2 linked regions of the Ramlibacter pinisoli genome follow. The protein of the gene in region 1 interacts with the protein of each later gene in a pairwise test. Links are inferred from orthologs where the notes say so. Each region holds a gene or a part of one and is shown on either strand. Other genes may lie near its edges. The genes, in order: GON04_RS01550 and GON04_RS14235.

Evidence for each region.
Region 2: the proteins of GON04_RS01550 (region 1) and GON04_RS14235 interact in binary tests that used the Escherichia coli proteins (3 or more experiments, as listed by UniProt). The link is inferred for Ramlibacter pinisoli from one-to-one orthologs.

What each region holds. Positions count from the first base shown.
Region 1 is NZ_WSEL01000003.1:75,786-84,463, reverse strand. The notes cover bases 1,895-4,803. They hold GON04_RS01550 (sulfate/molybdate ABC transporter ATP-binding protein), read left to right. Parts: upstream 1,895-2,756; coding sequence 2,757-3,851; downstream 3,852-4,803. Other genes in these bases: GON04_RS01545 (disulfide bond formation protein B), read left to right, coding at 3,890-4,414; cysW (sulfate ABC transporter permease subunit CysW), read left to right, coding at 1,895-2,599. Also shown: GON04_RS01565 (sulfate ABC transporter substrate-binding protein), read left to right, coding at 1-820; sulfate ABC transporter permease subunit CysT, read left to right, coding at 825-1,709; more of cysW, read left to right, coding at 1,706-1,894; argA (amino-acid N-acetyltransferase), read right to left, coding at 5,103-6,452; GON04_RS01535 (diguanylate cyclase domain-containing protein), read left to right, coding at 6,607-7,788; ATP-dependent RNA helicase HrpA, read left to right, coding at 7,894-8,678. UniProt on the Escherichia coli protein: Part of the ABC transporter complex CysAWTP involved in sulfate/thiosulfate import. Responsible for energy coupling to the transport system.
Region 2 is NZ_WSEL01000007.1:26,241-34,910, forward strand. What follows is about bases 1,897-4,797. They hold GON04_RS14235 (glutamate-5-semialdehyde dehydrogenase), read left to right. Parts: upstream 1,897-2,670; coding sequence 2,671-3,924; downstream 3,925-4,797. Other genes in these bases: holA (DNA polymerase III subunit delta), read left to right, coding at 1,897-2,563; GON04_RS14240 (DUF6352 family protein), read left to right, coding at 3,933-4,797. Outside these bases: GON04_RS14220 (LPS-assembly lipoprotein LptE), read left to right, coding at 1-131; rocD (ornithine--oxo-acid transaminase), read left to right, coding at 223-1,467; more of holA, read left to right, coding at 1,478-1,896; more of GON04_RS14240, read left to right, coding at 4,798-4,946; gshA (glutamate--cysteine ligase), read left to right, coding at 5,036-6,331; GON04_RS14250 (KUP/HAK/KT family potassium transporter), read left to right, coding at 6,460-8,328; GON04_RS14255 (transporter substrate-binding domain-containing protein), read right to left, coding at 8,519-8,670. UniProt on the Escherichia coli protein: Catalyzes the NADPH-dependent reduction of L-glutamate 5-phosphate into L-glutamate 5-semialdehyde and phosphate. The product spontaneously undergoes cyclization to form 1-pyrroline-5-carboxylate.

The sequences.
Region 1 (8,678 bases):
CGAGCAGTCGCACGCCGGCTCCAGTGCCCAGGCGCGCGCCGTGGCCGACGGCCTGGACGCCGACGTGGTGACGATGAACACCACCACCGACGTCGAATTCCTGGCCGAGAAGGGCGTGGTGGCCAAGGACTGGTCCAAGCGCTTCCCCGACAACGCGTCGCCCACCACCAGCACCATGCTGTTCCTGGTGCGCGAGGGCAACCCCAAGGGCATCAAGGACTGGGACGACCTGGTCAAGCCGGGCGTGCAGGTGGTCGTGGTCAACCCCAAGACCGGCGGCAACGGCCGCTACGCCTACCTGGCCGCGTGGGGCTCGGTGAAGAAGAAGGGCGGCACCGACGACCAGGCACGCGAGTTCCTCACCAAGCTGTACAAGAACGTGCCGGTGCTGGCGCGTGGCGGCCGCGATGCCACCACCGCCTTCCTGCAGCGCAACACCGGCGACGTGCTCATCACCTTCGAATCCGAGGTGGAGTCGGTCAACCGCGAGTTCGGCAACGGCAAGGTCGACGTGGTCTACCCGTCCACCAGCATCGTGGCCGAGAACCCGGTGGCGGTGGTCGAGCGCACGGTGGCCAAGAAGGGCACCGGCGACCTCGCCAAGGCCTACCTGAACTTCCTGTATTCCGACGAGGGCCAGGAGATCGCCGCCAAGCATTCCATCCGCCCGCGCAACCCCAAGATCCTGGCCAAGTACGAGAAGACCTTCAAGCCGGTGAAGCTGTTCACGGTGCAGGAGCTGTTCGGCTCGCTGGGCGAAGCGCAGAAGGTGCACTTCAACGACGGCGGCCAGTTCGACAAGATCTACACGGTCAAGTAAGCGCATGTCGGCTTCCGCGGCGCGTCTGGCCGCGCCCCTTCCAGCGGCGGCCAAGGGCAGCCGCGGCGGCAGCAAGCGGGTGCTGCCGGGCTTCCACCTCACGCTCGGGTACACGCTGCTGTACCTGGGCCTCATCGTGCTCATCCCGCTCACGGCGCTGGTCTTCAAGACCTTCACCCTGAGCTGGGACCAGTTCGTCGCCGCGGTCTCCTCGCCGCGGGTCATGGCGTCCTACCGCCTGACGTTCGGCGCCTCCTTCATCGCCGCCATCGTCAACGTGTTCTTCGGCCTGCTGGTAGCCTGGGTGCTGGTGCGCTACACCTTCCCCGGCAAGAAGATCGTCGACGCGCTGGTCGACCTGCCGTTCGCGCTGCCGACGGCGGTGGCCGGCATCTCGCTGACCGCGCTGCTGGCCGGCAACGGCTGGATCGGCCAGTACCTCGAGCCGCTGGGCATCAAGCTGGCCTTCAACCCCAACGGCGTGGTCATCGCCCTCATCTTCATCGGGCTGCCCTTCGTGGTGCGCACCGTGCAGCCCGTGCTGGAAGACACCGAGCGCGAGCTGGAGGAGGCGGCCATGTGCCTGGGCGCCACCCGCTGGCAGACCTTCAGCCGGGTGATCCTGCCGGCCATCCTGCCGGCCCTGCTCACCGGCTTCGCCATGGCGTTCGCGCGGGCGGTGGGGGAGTACGGCTCGGTCATCTTCATCGCCGGCAACATGCCCATGGTCTCGGAGATCACGCCGCTCATCATCATCGGCAAGCTGGAGCAATACGACTACGCCGGCGCCACCGCGGTGGCCACCGTGATGCTGGTCATCTCGTTCGCGCTGCTGCTGGTCATCAATGCGCTGCAGGCCTGGCAACGCAAGACGCAGGGGGTGGCATGAGCACCGGCAACCTGTCGACCAAGCGCGTCATCACCACCGAGGCGCCGTGGGTGCGGTGGACCCTGATCGGGGTCGCGCTGGCGTTCCTGCTGCTGTTCCTGGTGCTGCCGCTGGCGGCGGTGTTCACCGAGGCGCTGCGCAAGGGCTCCGGTGCCTACCTCGACGCGCTGCGCGAGCCCGACGCCTGGGCGGCGATCCGCCTGACGCTGATCACCGCTGCCATCGCCGTGCCGCTGAACCTGGCCTTCGGCATCGCCGCGGCCTGGTGCATCGCCAAGTTCGAGTTCCGCGGCAAGGCCTTCCTCACCACGCTGGTCGACCTGCCGTTCTCGGTGTCGCCGGTCGTGTCCGGCCTGATCTACGTGCTGATCTTCGGCGCGCAGGGCTGGTTCGGGCCCTGGCTGGCCGCGCACGACATCAAGATCGTGTTCGCCGTGCCCGGCATCGTGCTGGCGACCATCTTCGTCACCTTCCCCTTCATCGCCCGCGAGCTCATTCCGCTGATGCAGGCGCAGGGCAACGACGAGGAGCAGGCCGCCATCGTGCTGGGGGCCAACGGCTGGCAGACCTTCTGGCACGTGACCCTGCCCAACATCAAGTGGGGCCTGATCTACGGCGTGATCCTGTGCAACGCCCGCGCCATGGGCGAATTCGGCGCCGTGTCGGTAGTGTCCGGCCACATCCGCGGGCAGACCAACACCATGCCGCTGCACGTCGAGATCCTCTACAACGAATACCAGTCGGTCGCCGCGTTCGCGGTCGCCTCGCTGCTGGCCCTGCTGGCCGTGGTGACCCTGGCGATCAAGAGCGTTGCCGAGTGGCAGCACGAGCGCGCCATGGCCGCGGCGGCCGATGGGCCGATGGAACGGCCTCAGGCTGCCGTGAGTTGAGGCATGAAGGAACGGCCCCCCTTCCACAGAAGGCGCAGAAACAGCGCAGAAGACGCGGAAGGGGCCAGATCATCGACATGTCTTTTCTGCGATTTCTGCAAGACCTCTGCGCCCTCGGCGTAAGGGCGTTTTCTCCCAACTTATCGAGAGCGTTCCCATGAGCATCGAAATCCGCAACGTCAGCAAGCGCTTCGGCGACTTCCATGCCCTGCGCGACGTGTCGCTCGACATCGGCTCGGGCGAACTGCTCGCGCTGCTGGGCCCGTCGGGCTGCGGCAAGACCACGCTGCTGCGCATCATCGCCGGCCTGGAGACGGCCGACGCGGGCAGCATCCTGTTCGCCGGCGAGGACACCACCGACGTGCACGTGCGCGACCGGCAGGTGGGCTTCGTGTTCCAGCACTACGCGCTGTTCCGGCACATGACCGTGTTCGAGAACGTCGCCTTCGGCCTGCGCGTGAAGCCGCGCGGCCAGCGCCCGTCCGAGGCGCAGATCCGCCAGAAGGTGCACGAGCTGCTCGGCCTGGTGCAGCTCGACTGGCTGGCCGACCGATTCCCGTCGCAGCTGTCCGGCGGCCAGCGCCAGCGCATCGCGCTGGCCCGCGCCCTGGCGGTGGAGCCCAAGGTGCTGCTGCTCGACGAGCCGTTCGGCGCGCTGGACGCCAAGGTGCGCAAGGAACTGCGCCGCTGGCTGCGCCGGCTGCACGACGAGTTGCACGTCACCAGTATCTTTGTCACGCACGACCAGGAAGAGGCCCTCGAGGTGGCCGACCGGGTGGTGCTGATGAACGCCGGCCGCATCGAACAGGTCGGCTCGCCGCAGGACGTCTGGGACCATCCCGCCAGCCCGTTCGTCTATGGCTTCCTGGGCGACGTGAACATGTTCCACGGCCGCGCCCACGAGGGCGAGGTGCACCTGGAAGGCCTGCAGCTCGAGGCGCCCGAGCATGCCGACGTGCAGAACGCCAAGGCCTTCGCCTACGTGCGCCCGCACGACCTGGACGTGCAGCGCTATTCGCCCGGCGCCCGGGGCATCGTGGTCCAGCTCAGTCGCGCGATCGTCGTCGGGCCCATTGCCCGGCTGGAACTTATTCCCGCCGACGACACCCAACCCGTCAACCCCAGCGGCAAGGATGCGGTCATCGAGGCCCAGATTCCTGCGCAACAATTCAGGGAATTGGGGTTCAAGGAGGGCGAGACGCTGGTGGTGACGCCGCGCCGCGCCCGGGTGTTCGTCGAGGGGGCGGCCTGACATCGGGCCACCGGCTCCCGTTGCAGGAGGGGTAGAAGTTGGTCGATTGGTTGTTCGCGGCACCGCGCCGTACGCTGGCGCTGGTGTGCGCCGCCTGCGTGGGCATGCTCGCCTTCGCGCTCTACCTGCAGCACGTGGTCGGCCTCGAGCCTTGTCCCATGTGCATCGTGCAGCGCTACGCCCTCATCCTGGTGGCCCTGGCGGCCGGCCTCACGGCCATCTTCCGCTCCCGCGGCGCATGGCTGACGGGCAGCGTGCTGGGCCTGCTGTTCTCCGGCTTCGGCGCCTTCGTCGCCGCCCGCCAGAGCTTCCTGCAGTGGTACCCGCCCGAGATCATGTCCTGCGGCCGCGACTTCTACGGAATGATCGAGACCTTCCCGCTCAAGCGCGCGGTGCCGATGATCTTCAAGGGCAGCGGCGACTGCACCAAGATCGACTGGACGTTCCTGGGCGGGTCGATCGCTAACTGGTCGTTTGTTGCGTTCTTGGCGTTTGCGCTCGTGTTCCTCGGGGTGGTTGTCACCACCCTCGGAAAGCGCCACGCCGCGTACGCACGCACTTGACGCTTTCCCAAGCAGGAAACCCCCTCACCCCAACCCTCTCCCCCGGGGGGGGAGAGGGGGCGGAGCTTGAAGGTGCCGTGGCCGCGCACAGCAACGAGGCCACGCCGGTCGGCCTGCGCCATATGGGCGCGGACGCGGTGAAGTGGGCCGTCATGCCGGGCTTGACCCGGCATCCATCTCCGGAATGAGGCCGCAGCGGAATTGCGTTCGGGAGATGGATTGCGGGTCGAGCCCGCAATGCCGGGGTAGGGGCATCGTGCCAGGATCGCCCGCCCGAAGTGGTCGTCGCACGCCGGACCCAGAGAGTCGTCAAGCCCGCATGGGGTGTAACCAGGGGCAGGGCGCCGGTTCACCCCTTCTTGATCGAGCAGAGCCTGTCCACGCGGCAGGTGGTGCCTGGCAGGGTCGATTTGTGGGGCGGCGGAGACGAACCGGGCCGGGCGGAGCGCGCGCCAGCGCGCATCGTGAACTGGCTCCGGCTCCTTGTCTGAACGGAGCGCGTAGCGCGCAGTGAGTTGGAGCCGGCAAGCCCGGCCCGGTGCTAGGCGCAGCGCAGTCGCGGCGAGCGAAGCAAAGCCGCGACCGGCACACCATGAGGCCCTGCCAGGCACCACCTGTCGCGCCCCCGGGCCCACGAACACCGTCCCAGTCGTTCCGGAACGCGTCCCCTCGGCCAGGCGGCGTTTCCCTAGACCAGCTTCTTCACGAACACCATCGACCGCCGGTCCCAGTTGTACTTGCGCTTGCGCGCTTCCGGCAGCCAGTCCGGTTCGACCTGGACGAACCCGCGCTTCAGGAACCAGTGCATGGTGCGCGTGGTGAGCACGAAGATGCTCTCCAGGCCCATGGCCTTGGCGCGCTGCTCCACCCGCTTGAGGATCTTCTCGCCGTCGCCCTGGCCCTGGCTTTGCGGCGACACCGTGAGCGCCGCCATTTCGCCGGTGCGGGCCTCGGGATAGGGGTAGAGGGCGGCGCACGCGAAGATCACGCCGTCGTGTTCGATGATGCTGTAGTTGGCGATGTCGCGTTCGATCTCGGTGCGCTCGCGCCGCACCAGGGTGCCATCGCGCTCGAACGGCTCGATCAGCTGCAGGATGCCGCCGATGTCCTCGGCCGTGGCCTCGCGCAGGTTCTCCAGCTTCTCGTCGATGACCATGGTGCCGATGCCGTCGTGCACATAGATCTCCAGCAGCAGCGAGCCGTCGACCGCGAACGGCAGGATGTGGCTGCGCTCCACGCCGGCCTTGCAGGCCTTGGCGCAGTGCTGCAGGTAGAAGGCGGTGTCGGTCGGCTGCTGCGGGTTGGGCAGCTGGGCAAGGAGTCGCTCGGCGGTGGCCAGCGGCAGCTCGGTGTCGATCGGGTTGTCGTCCGACTCGGGCTCGCCGGGGTGCACCCGCACGCCCGGGATCTCGGTCAGGAACACCAGCTTGTCGGCCTGTAGCGCGATGGCCACGCTGGTCGCCACTTCTTCCATCGTCAGGTTGAAGGCTTCGCCGGTCGGCGAGAACCCGAACGGCGACAGCAGCACCATGGCGCCGTGGTCCAGGGTGCGGCGGATGCCGCCCACGTCGACCTTGCGCACCAGCCCCGAATGCTGGAAGTCCACTCCATCGACGATGCCCACCGGGCGCGCCGTGATGAAGTTGCCCGAGATCACGCGCACGGTGGCGCCCGCCATCGGCGTGTTGGGCAGGCCCATGCTGAAGGCGGCCTCGATCTCGTAGCGCAGCTGGCCGGCGGCCTCCTGGGCGCAGTCGAGCGCCACCTCGTCGGTGATGCGCATGCCATGCGAATAGCGGGCGGCATGGCCCTTGGCCTTGAGCTGCTCGTTCACCTGCGGGCGGAAGCCGTGCACCAGCACCACCTTCACGCCCATGCTCTGGATCAGGGCCAGGTCCTGCGCGATGGCCTGCAGCTTGCCGGCCGCGATGGCCTCGCCGGCGACGCCCACCACGAACGTCTTGCCGCGGTGCATGTGGATGTACGGCGCCACCGACCGGAACCAGGGCACGAACGTGAAATTGAAGACGGTGGACATCGTCGGCGATGACAGCTGTGACAGGGGCAGCACGGAACTGGTGAGCAGAACAGTGTAAGGTACCGCCCACGCTTGGCCGCTGGGGCCGCAGGGTGGGGGAGCGTCGCGTTTGGATCCCGTGGCGATCGGTTGCTGGGGCGGGTTTTTCGGTGCCGTGAGCCTGGCACTGGCCGCCGCATTGCTGGCCTTCACCCGCTCCGCCCGCCGGGTGGCGCTCACCGGGTCCCTGGCCGCGGCGCTCTCGGCCGCCTACGTGCTGCTCTACCTGGGGTGGGTGCCCGTCGACGACCCCGCCACGCTGATGCGGCTGCAGGCCCACGCGGCCGCGGTCTGCGCCGGCATCCTGGGCCTGCTGCTGTTCCGGTTGCTGGGCCTGCTGCGACCGGCCGGGCGGGCCCGGCGGACCGTGTCCACCATCGTCGCCCTGATGCTGGTGGCCGTCGGCGCCGGCTGGCTGCTGTCGCCCGAAGGCGCGCTCGCGCTGGGCACCCTCGCCGAAGTCCTGATGATCACGCCCGCCTTCACCGGCGCGGTGCGCACGGCCCTGCGCGGCGGGCGGCCCGGCTGGCTGGCGGTGGCGGGCGTCGGCTGCATGTCGATCGCGGTCGCCGGCCTGACCTGGTTCGCCTTCCGGCCCGAGGCCATGCCCTGGCCTCTCCATGCCGCAACGGCGGCGGCGGCCATGGGCTACCTCAGCTGCATGACGGCCGCCATGTGGGTGCGCTACGCCTACCTCATCGACGTGCGCGAGGTCATGGTCCACGGCCCCAGCTTCGATCCGGTCACCCGCATGCGCTCCCACGTCGAGACCGACGCCATGGTCACCGAGGCGTTCGCGCGCAGCGCCAGGGAGGGCCTGCCGGTGGGCGTGCTGGTGGTCTCCATCGGCAACCTGCAGGCGCTGGAGCAACTGCATGGGCGCGCGGCCTACAACCACGGCCTGTTCATCTGCGCCAGCCGGCTGCGCCGCGTGGCGCCACCGGGCGTCGAGCTCGGGCGCCTGCGGGAAGACGCCTTCCTGCTCGTCATGCGGCGACCGCCCGGCCCCGATCCGCTGGTCGACCTGGGCCACCAGATCGTCCGGCGCCTGATGCGCGGCGTGGCACTGGGCACCAGCCAGGACATCGCCGCCCTGGAGACCAGCCGCACCGAGTGGGTGGCCGACGTGGGCGTGGGCGTGCTCATCGCCAAGCCCAGCATGAAGCCCGGCACGGCCGTGGCCGGCGCACGGGCCATGTCGCGCACCGCGTGGTCCTACGCCACGCGGGTGGCCTGGTACGACGAGCAGGCGCGGCAGATCGCCGAGCTGCCGCTGCCCGAGCCCGCCGTGCGCTAGCCGTGGCACCCAGCCGGCGAGGCGGCGCGCTGGACCGATAATCACGGGCTTTGCGCCGCCGTGCCGCGGCGCGCCTGTCCGGCCGCCCCGAGCGGTCCTGCTCCCTTGCCCGAAGCCCTGCGCATCACCTTTCCCGAGTCCTTGCCCGTGTCCGGCAAGCGCGACGAGATCGCGCAGGCCATTTCGGAGCACCAGGTCGTCATCGTCTGTGGCGAGACCGGCTCGGGCAAGACCACCCAGCTGCCCAAGATCGCGCTGGCCATGGGCCGCGGCAAGCTCAACGCGAAACCGGGCGAACGCGGCCGGCTGATCGGCCACACGCAGCCGCGGCGCATCGCGGCGTCCAGCGTGGCCAAGCGCATCGCCGAGGAACTGGAGACGCCACTGGGCGAGGTGGTGGGCTACAAGGTGCGGTTCCAGGACCGCCTGTCGCGCGACGCCTCGGTCAAGCTGATGACCGACGGCATCCTGCTGGCCGAGACCCAGACCGACCCGCTGCTGCAGGCCTACGACACGCTGATCATCGACGAGGCCCACGAGCGCAGCCTCAACATCGATTTCCTGCTGGGCTACCTGCGCCAGATCCTGCCGCGCCGGCCCGACCTGAAGATCATCGTCACCTCGGCCACCATCGACGCCGAGCGCTTCGCCGAGCATTTCGCGTCGGCCGCGCCGCCGCTGGGCCGCCCCGAGGCGGGCGCAGCCCCCTTGGGGGGCAGCGACGACGCGAAGCGCAGAGCGTGGGGGGGTGAGGTTCGCAAGGCGCCGGTCATCTACGTCTCGGGGCGCATGTACCCGGTGGAGCAGCGCTACCGGCCGTTCGAGGAATCGCGCGACTACGGGCTCAACGAAGCGATCGCCGACGGCGTCGATGAACTCTGGCAAGGCAA
Region 2 (8,670 bases), on another replicon or contig:
AGCGGGACATCAGCTTCAACGAAACCGCGGTGCTGGCCAAGGAGGCCGAGGAAGGCCTGCTCTACCGCGACATGCAGAACGATTTGGTGCAGCAGTTGATGCGGCGCCTGGGCGCCATCAAGTCCCTGTAAATCCGGCCGGACGAGGCGTTCTCTGACGCCGGCCCGGGCCGTGCCGGCCTAGAGTGACTCAACCGGGGCTGCGTCCCCGAGGAGAGCCGCCATGGACAGCCAGGTCGGACCCGGCAGCCAGGACTTCGTCGCCCTCGAGGCGCGGTTCGGTGCCCGCAACTACCACCCGGTGCCGGTCGTGGTCGACCGCGCCCTCGACTGCCTGGTCTGGGACGTCGAGGGGCGCGAGTACATCGACATGATGGGCGCCTATTCGGCCGTCAGCCACGGCCACCTGCACCCGCGCGTCGTCGCCGCAGCGCAGCGCCAGCTGCACAAGGTCGCCGTCACCTCGCGCGCCTACCACGGCAACACGCTCGGACCCTTCCTGGCCAAGCTGTGCACGCTGGCCGGCTTCGAGCGAGCGCTGCCGATGAACACCGGCGCCGAGGCGGTCGAGACGGCGATCAAGTGCGCCCGCCGCTGGGGCCACCGCGTCAAGGGAATCCCCGACGGCCAGGCCGAGATCCTGGTGGCGCGCAACAACTTCCACGGCCGCACCACCACCATCGTGGGCTTTTCCAGCGAGCCCGAGTACCGCGCCGGTTTCGGCCCGTTCGCACCCGGTTTCCGTCACTTCGACTTCGGCGACATGGCCAGCGTGCGGGCGGCGGCCACGCCCAACACCTGCGCCGTGCTGGTCGAGCCGATCCAGGGCGAGGCAGGCGTTGTGCTGCCGCCGCCGGGCTTCTTCGCCGAGCTGCGGGACTGGTGCACGGCCCACCGCGTGCTGCTGGTCGACGACGAGGTGCAGGCCGGCCTGGGCCGCACCGGCAAGTGGTTCGCCTTCGAGCACGAAGGCATCCGCCCGGACGCGCTGATCCTGGGCAAGGCGCTCGGCGCCGGCCTGTTGCCGGTCAGCGCCTTCCTGGCCGATGCGCCGGTGATGGACGTGTTCGATCCCGGCAGCCACGGCTCCACCTTCGGCGGCAACGCGCTGGCGGCGGCGGTCGCCCTCGAGGGCCTGCGGGTGCTGGAGGACGAGCGGCTGGTCGAGCGCGCCGCCCAGCTCGGCCCGCACCTGATGCAGCGCCTGCAGGAGGTGCAGCAGGCAGCCGGGCCGCTGATCCGCGACGTGCGCGGGCGCGGCCTGTGGGTCGGCGTCGACATCGATCCGGCGCACGGCAACGCACGCCGACTGGTCGAGCAGCTGGCGCGCAACGGCGTGCTGTCCAAGGAGACCCACGAGACGGTGATCCGGTTCGCGCCGCCGCTCACGATCAGCGCCGCGCTGATCGACCGCGCGACCGCGATCTTCCGCGACACCGTCGCGGCCTGGAGGGCCGGCCGCGACTAAACTCGCGGCCATGCAGCTTGCCGCCGCCCAGCTGAACGCCCACCTGCAGAAGGGGCTGCGCTCGCTCTACACCCTGCATGGCGACGAGCCGCTGCTGGTGCAGGAAGCGGCCGACGCCATCCGCGCGGCGGCGCGCGTGCAGGGCTACACCGAGCGCACCGTGCACACGGTGGCCGGCGCGCACTTCGACTGGAGCGAGGTGCTGGCGGCGGGCGGCTCGCTCAGCCTGTTCGCCGAGCGCCAGATCGTCGAGATCCGCATCCCGACCGGCAAGCCCGGCAAGGAGGGCAGCCCGGCGCTGCAGCAGCTGGCCCAGGACGCCCAGGGCAACGACAGCACGCTGACCCTGGTGCTGCTGCCGCGGCTGGACAAGATGACGCGCGGCGGCGCCTGGTTCGGCGCGCTGGAGAACTTCGGCGTGACCATCCAGCTCGACCCGATCGAACGCGGCGCGCTGCCGCAGTGGATCGCCCAGCGCCTGGGCCGCCAGGACCAGCGCGTGCGCGGCGGCGAGGAGGGCCAGCGCACGCTGCAGTTCTTCGCCGACCGGGTCGAGGGCAACCTGCTGGCGGCGCACCAGGAGATCCAGAAGCTGGGGCTGCTGTACCCGGGGGGCGAGCTGTCGTTCGAGCAGGTCGAGAGCGCAGTCCTCAACGTGGCCCGCTACGATGTCTTCAAGCTGTCGGAGGCCGTGCTGGGCGGCCAGGTCGCGCGCGTGCAGCGCATGCTGGACGGCCTGCAGGCCGAGGGCGAGGCCGAGGTGCTGGTGCACTACACCCTGGCCGAGGACATCCGCGCCCTCAAGCGGGTCCGGGACGCGATGGGCGAGGGCCGGCCGCTGCCGGTGGCGCTGCGCGAGCAGCGCGTGTGGGGCCTGAAGGAGCGCCTGTTCGAGCGCGTCCTGCCGCGCCTGTCGGCCACCGCGCTGGACAACCTGCTGCACGGCGCGCACGTGGTCGACGGCATCGTCAAGGGCCTGAAGGCGCCCGGCTGGCCGACCGACGGCTGGCAGGCGCTGCAGCGCCTGGCCCTGCAGCTGTGCCAGGAATGCGGGGCCCAGCAGGGGCCATCCCCGCGTGGGAAAATCCCGGCGTGAACGCAAGAACGAACGCCTCCACGCTGGCGGCCGGTGCCGCTGCGCTGCCCCCCGACGAGGCCCTCGCGGCCAGGGGCGGCCCGGCGCCGCTCGACCTGCCCGACTACATGCAGGCGCTGGGCCGGCAGGCGCGCCAGGCCAGCGCGCGCCTGTCCGCCGCCAGCGCCGCCGAGAAGAACGCGGTGCTGCGGGGCATCGCCGTCCGGCTGCGCGCCTCGGGCGAGGCGCTGGCCGCCGACAACGCCCGCGACCTCGAGCGGGCCCAGGCCGCCGGCCTCGCCGCGCCGATGGTCGATCGGCTGCGGCTCACGCCGAAGATCCTGGAGACGCTGGCGCAGGGCTGCGAGCAGCTGGCCGCGATGCCGGACATCATCGGCGAGATCCGCGGCATGACCCAGCAGCCCAGCGGCATCCGCGTCGGCCAGATGCGCGTGCCGCTCGGCGTGTTCGGCATGGTCTACGAAAGCCGCCCCAACGTGACGATCGAGGCCGCCAGCCTGTCGATCAAGAGCGGCAACGCCTGCATCCTGCGCGGCGGCTCGGAGGCGATCGACTCCAACCGGGCGCTGGCCCGCCTGGTGCGCGCCGCGCTGGCCGACGCCGGCCTGCCCGAGGACGCGGTGCAACTGGTGCAGACCACCGACCGCGAGGCGGTCGGCCAGCTGATCGCCATGCCGCAGTACGTCGACGTCATCATCCCGCGCGGCGGCAAGGGCCTGATCGAGCGCATCAGCCGCGACGCCAGGGTGCCGGTCATCAAGCACCTGGACGGCAACTGCCACGTCTACGTTGACGACCCCTGCGACGTGGCGATGGCGGTCACCATCGCCGACAACGCCAAGACCCAGAAGTACAGCCCCTGCAACGCCAGCGAGGGCCTGCTGGTGGCGCGCGCCGTCGCCGCCGACTTCCTGCCGGCCATCGGCGCGGTGTATGCGGCCAAGGGCGTCGAGATGCGCTGCGACCCCGAGGCGGCCGCCATCCTGGCCCGCGTCGGCGGCGCCGACGTGCGGCCGGCCACCGAGCAGGACTGGTCCGAGGAGTACCTGGCGCCCATCATCAGCATCAAGATGGTGGCCGGTCTGGACGAGGCCATCGCCCACATCAACCGCTACAGCAGCCACCACACCGACGCCATCGTCACGCGCGACCACGTGCACGCCCAGCGCTTCCTGCGCGAGGTCGATTCGGCCAGCGTGATGGTCAACGCGAGCACCCGCTTCGCCGACGGCTTCGAGTACGGGCTGGGCGCCGAGATCGGCATCAGCACCGACAAGTTCCACGCCCGCGGCCCGGTCGGCATCGAAGGCCTGACCTCGCTGAAGTGGGTGGTGCTCGGCCAGGGCGAAGTGCGCACCTGACCGCCCCGATGGCTGACTATTGGCCCGGCTGCGGCTGGCAGTTCCTGCGCTCCGATGCCGACGGCCAGCTGGTCGTCACCGACGACTTCCTGCGCCACCTGCTGCAGCGCCCCGAACTGGCGCCGCTGCCCGAGTCCTGCGCCGCCGAACGCGCGCTGCACCAGGAGCTGCTGGCGCAGCCGCGCCAGGCGGTCGGGACGGCGCGGCTGGCCGCCCTGGCCGACCCCGATGCGGCGGACAACTACGCCGTCTGGCTGCGCTTCCGCGAGCGCCTGCTGGCGCGGCCGACGCTCGAGGGCAGCTACCTGCAGCTGTTCCAGCGCGACGTCGACGTGCCGCCGCTGCTGGTGCACCAGCTCACGCAGGTGCTGCTGCGGCAGGTGCTGGGCGAGGACGCGACGCCGTTCCAGGCCCGCGCCGCCGAACTGCTGTTCCGGCCCCAGCGCATCGCCGTCCAGGGCGACGGCCAGGTGATGGCGGCCGACGAGGAGACGGTGGAGAGCCAGGCGCTGGCCGCCACGCCCGGCTCGCTGGTCGACCTGCTGCGGCAGGCCGGCGCGACGCCGCGCGAGGCCGAGCTCGACGTGCTGGGCGAGGCCAACGCCGGCCAGTACTGGGAGCGCAGCGAGGCGCACGACCTGGTGGTGCAGCTCAATCACGGCCAGCCGGCGCTGGCCGCCCTGTGCGAGGTGATCGAGCGCTGGATCGGGCACTTCCTGGGCGTGCGGGTGCGGGTGGAGGTGGCGCGCGAGATCGACGAGGACCAGTGGGTCTGGCACGTCGGCCTGGACGCGCAGGCCACGGCGGTGCTCAACGCCCTGTACCGCGGCGAGGACGTCGACGAGGCCCAGGGCCGGCGCATGCTGTGCCTGTTCCGGCTCGAGTTCGCCGACCCGCACGTGCTGCGGCCCGAGGTCGCCGGGCACCCGGTCTGGCTGGCGATGGCGATGGACGAGGGCCAGCGCCTGCGGCTCAAGCCGCAGAACCTGTTGCTGAACCTGCCGCTGGCACGCCAGAGCTGACGCCGCCACGGCCGCGCCTTGCAAGCGCCGGCCGCGTCCCCAGCTTCCTACAATTCACCCACGGCGCGAGGCCGTCCTCGAGGGCTCCCATGGTTCCGCATCTCATCACCGCCCTCACGGGTCCGATCAACGAACTCGAGCAGCGCATCCTGGAGTCGATGCCGGCCATCGAGCGCTGGTTCCGGCTCGAGTGGATGGAGCACACGCCGCCGTTCTACACCTCGGTCGACGTGCGCAACGCCGGCTTCAAGCTGGCCCCGGTCGACACCAACCTGTTCCCGGGCGGCTGGAACAACCTCACCACCGAGATGCTGCCGCTGGCGGTGCAGTCGGCGATGGCGGCCATCGAGAAGATCTGCCCCGAGGCCAAGAACCTGCTGGTGATCCCGGAGAACCACACCCGCAACACGTTCTACCTGTCCAACGTGCTGCAGTTGAAGCGCATCTTCCACATGGCGGGCCTGAACGTGCGCATCGGCTCGATCAGCCCGGAGATCAAGGAGCCGACCACCTTCAACCTGCCCACCGGCGAGTCGGTCGTGCTCGAACCGGTGGTGCGCAGCCGGCACCGCCTGGGGCTGAAGGACTTCGATCCCTGCACCATCCTGCTCAACAACGACCTGTCGGCCGGCGCCCCCGGCATCCTGGAGGACCTGCACGAGCAGTACCTGCTGCCGCCGCTGCACGCCGGCTGGTCGGTGCGGCGCAAGAGCCGCCACTTCCAGAGCTACGAGGAGGTGTCCAAGCGCTTCGGCAAGCTGCTGGGCATCGACCCGTGGCTGATCAACCCGATGTTCAACAAGTGCGGCGAGATCGATTTCGCCTCCGGTGCGGGCATGGACTGCCTGACCACCAACGTCGATGCCCTGCTCACGCGGGTGCGCAAGAAGTACAAGGAATACGGCATCAACGAGAAGCCGTTCGTCATCGTCAAGGCCGACAACGGCACCTACGGCATGGGCATCATGACCGTGCGCGACGTGAAGGACCTGGACCAGCTCAACCGTCGCACCAAGAACAAGATGGCGGTCGCCAAGGACGGCCAGGAGGTGCACGACGTCATCATCCAGGAAGGGGTGCAGACGTACGAGCGCATCCACGACGCGGTGGCCGAACCGGTGGTCTACATGATGGACCGCTACGTGGTCGGCGGCTTCTATCGCGTGCACCCCGAGCGCGGCATCGACGAGAACCTCAATGCGCCGGGCGCCGGCTACGTGCCACTGGCGTTCGCCGAGAGTACGCGCTTACCTCAGCCGGGTGAGAAGCCGGGTGCCAGCGCGCCCAACCGGTTCTACATGTACGGCGTGATCGGCCGGCTGGCGATGCTAGCGGCGAGCTACGAACTCGAGGCCACCGACCCCGAGGCAGAGACCTACGACTGATCGGCCGGCGCCAGTTGCTGCGCTGCAACAAAAGGCGCGACGGGCGCAGGTGAGCGGCGCACAATAGCGTCCCCAAAGGAACCGGAACCCCCGCCGCCGCACCCGCGGCCCGAAGACGGGGGACCTTAGTGCAGAGCTCGAAATCCTCGCTCGCGGCGCTGACCCTCGCCGCCATCGGCGTCGTCTACGGCGACATCGGCACCAGCGTCCTGTACGCCGTCAAGGAGGTCTTCGGCTCCGGCCACGTGCCGTTCACGATGGCCAACGTGTACGGCATCCTGTCGATCTTCTTCTGGACGCTGACGGTCATCGTCTCGCTCAAGTACGTGGTGCTGGTGCTGCGCGCCGATAACCACGGCGAGGGCGGCCTGATCGCGATGCTGGCGCTGGCATCGCAGGCGGTGAAGGAAAAGCCCAAGCTGCGCAGGGTGCTGCTGGCGGTCGGCATCTTCGGCAGCTCGCTGTTCTACGGCGACGGCGTCATCACGCCGGCGATCTCGGTGCTGTCGGCGGTCGAGGGCCTGGAGGTGGTGTCGCCGCGCTTCAAGGAGGGCGTGATCCCGATCACGCTGGTGATCCTGTTCGGCCTGTTCGCGGTGCAAAAGCGCGGCACCGCCGGCATCGGCAAGTTCTTCGGCCCGATCACCGTCGTCTGGTTCGTCGTGATCGCCGTGCTGGGCGTCTCCAACATCGTGCGCCATCCCGAGATCCTGGTGGCCCTGAGCCCGCACCACGCGGTGCTGTTCATGTGGCACCACCCGGGCACCACCTTCGTCATCCTCGGGGCGGTGGTGCTGTGCGTGACCGGCGCCGAGGCGCTCTACGCCGACCTGGGCCACTTCGGCAAGCAGCCGATCCGGCTGGCCTGGTTCTCCGTCGTCATGCCGGCGCTGACCATGAACTACTTCGGCCAGGGCGCGCTGCTGCTCGAGAATCCCGACGCGGTGAAGAACCCGTTCTACATGATGGCGCCCGACTGGGCGCTGCTGCCGCTGGTGGTGCTGGCCACTGCCGCCACGGTGATCGCGTCGCAGGCCCTGATCACCGGGGCGTTCAGCGTCACCAAGCAGGTGGTGCAGCTGGGCTACCTGCCGCGGCTGCAGGTGCAGCACACCAGCGTGCGCGAGACCGGCCAGATCTACATCCCGTTCGTCAACTGGGGCCTGTTCGTGGCCATCGTGCTGGCGGTGGTGCTGTTCCGCTCGTCGAGCGCGCTGGCCTCGGCCTACGGCATCGCCGTCACGCTGGACATGCTGATCACCACGACGCTGACGTTCTTCGTCATCCGCTACAGCTGGAAGTACCCGCTGTGGCTGTGCGTGGCGGCGACCGGCTGGTTCTTCGTGGTCGACATCACCTTCTTCAGCTCCAACATGCTCAAGCTGCTGCACGGCGGCTGGTTCCCGCTGGCCATCGGTGGCTGCGTCTTCACGCTGATGATGACGTGGAAGGAGGGCCGCGGCATCCTGAACGAGAAACTGCGCGCCGACGCCATCGACCTCAAGAGCTTCCTGGAGTCGGTCTTCGTCAGCCCGCCCACGCGCGTCGAGGGCACGGCGATCTTCCTGACGGCCGAGCCCGGCACCGTTCCCAACGCGATGCTGCACAACCTCAAGCACAACAAGGTGCTGCACGAGCACAACCTGTTCGTCACGGTGCGCAGCCACGAGGTGCCCTGGATCGGCCTGGGCAAGCGGCTGGAGGTCGAGCCGCTCGGCCACAACTGCTGGCAGGTCGTCATCCACTACGGCTTCAAGAACGACTTCGACGTGCCGCGCGCGCTGGACCACATGCGCAACCGCGGCTGCGAGATCCAGGCCATGACCACCAGCTACTTCCTGTCGCGCGACGTGGTGGTGCCCACCATCGGCGGCGGCATGGCCACCTGGCGCGAGAAGCTGTTCGCCCAGATGCACCTGAACGCCAGCGCGGCCGCCGACTTCCTCAAGCTGCCGAACAACGCGGTGGTGGAGCTGGGCTCGAAGATCGAGATCTAGGACCACCCCGAAGCGCCTTCGGCGCCTCCCCTCGAGGGGCGCCACCAGCGGCCCGGCGAAGCCGGTTCCGCGGTGGCACGGGCCTGGTCTGCTGCGGCTTCATCGCCGCAAGAAAAAAGGGCACCCCGCGGCGCCCTTGTAGGGGCCCCGGCCTGCGCCGGGGCGGCGACCTTGCGGCCGCTGCGCGGCCTCAGGTCGCCGGCTTGTCGCTCTGGGCCTTCAGGTTGTCCTTCAGTTCGGGCGCCATCGGGAAGCCCAGGTTCATGTTGTTGGGCGGGATGGGCGAGGTGAACCACTTCGCGTACAGCTTCTCGAACTCGCCGCTCTTCATCATGTTGCCGA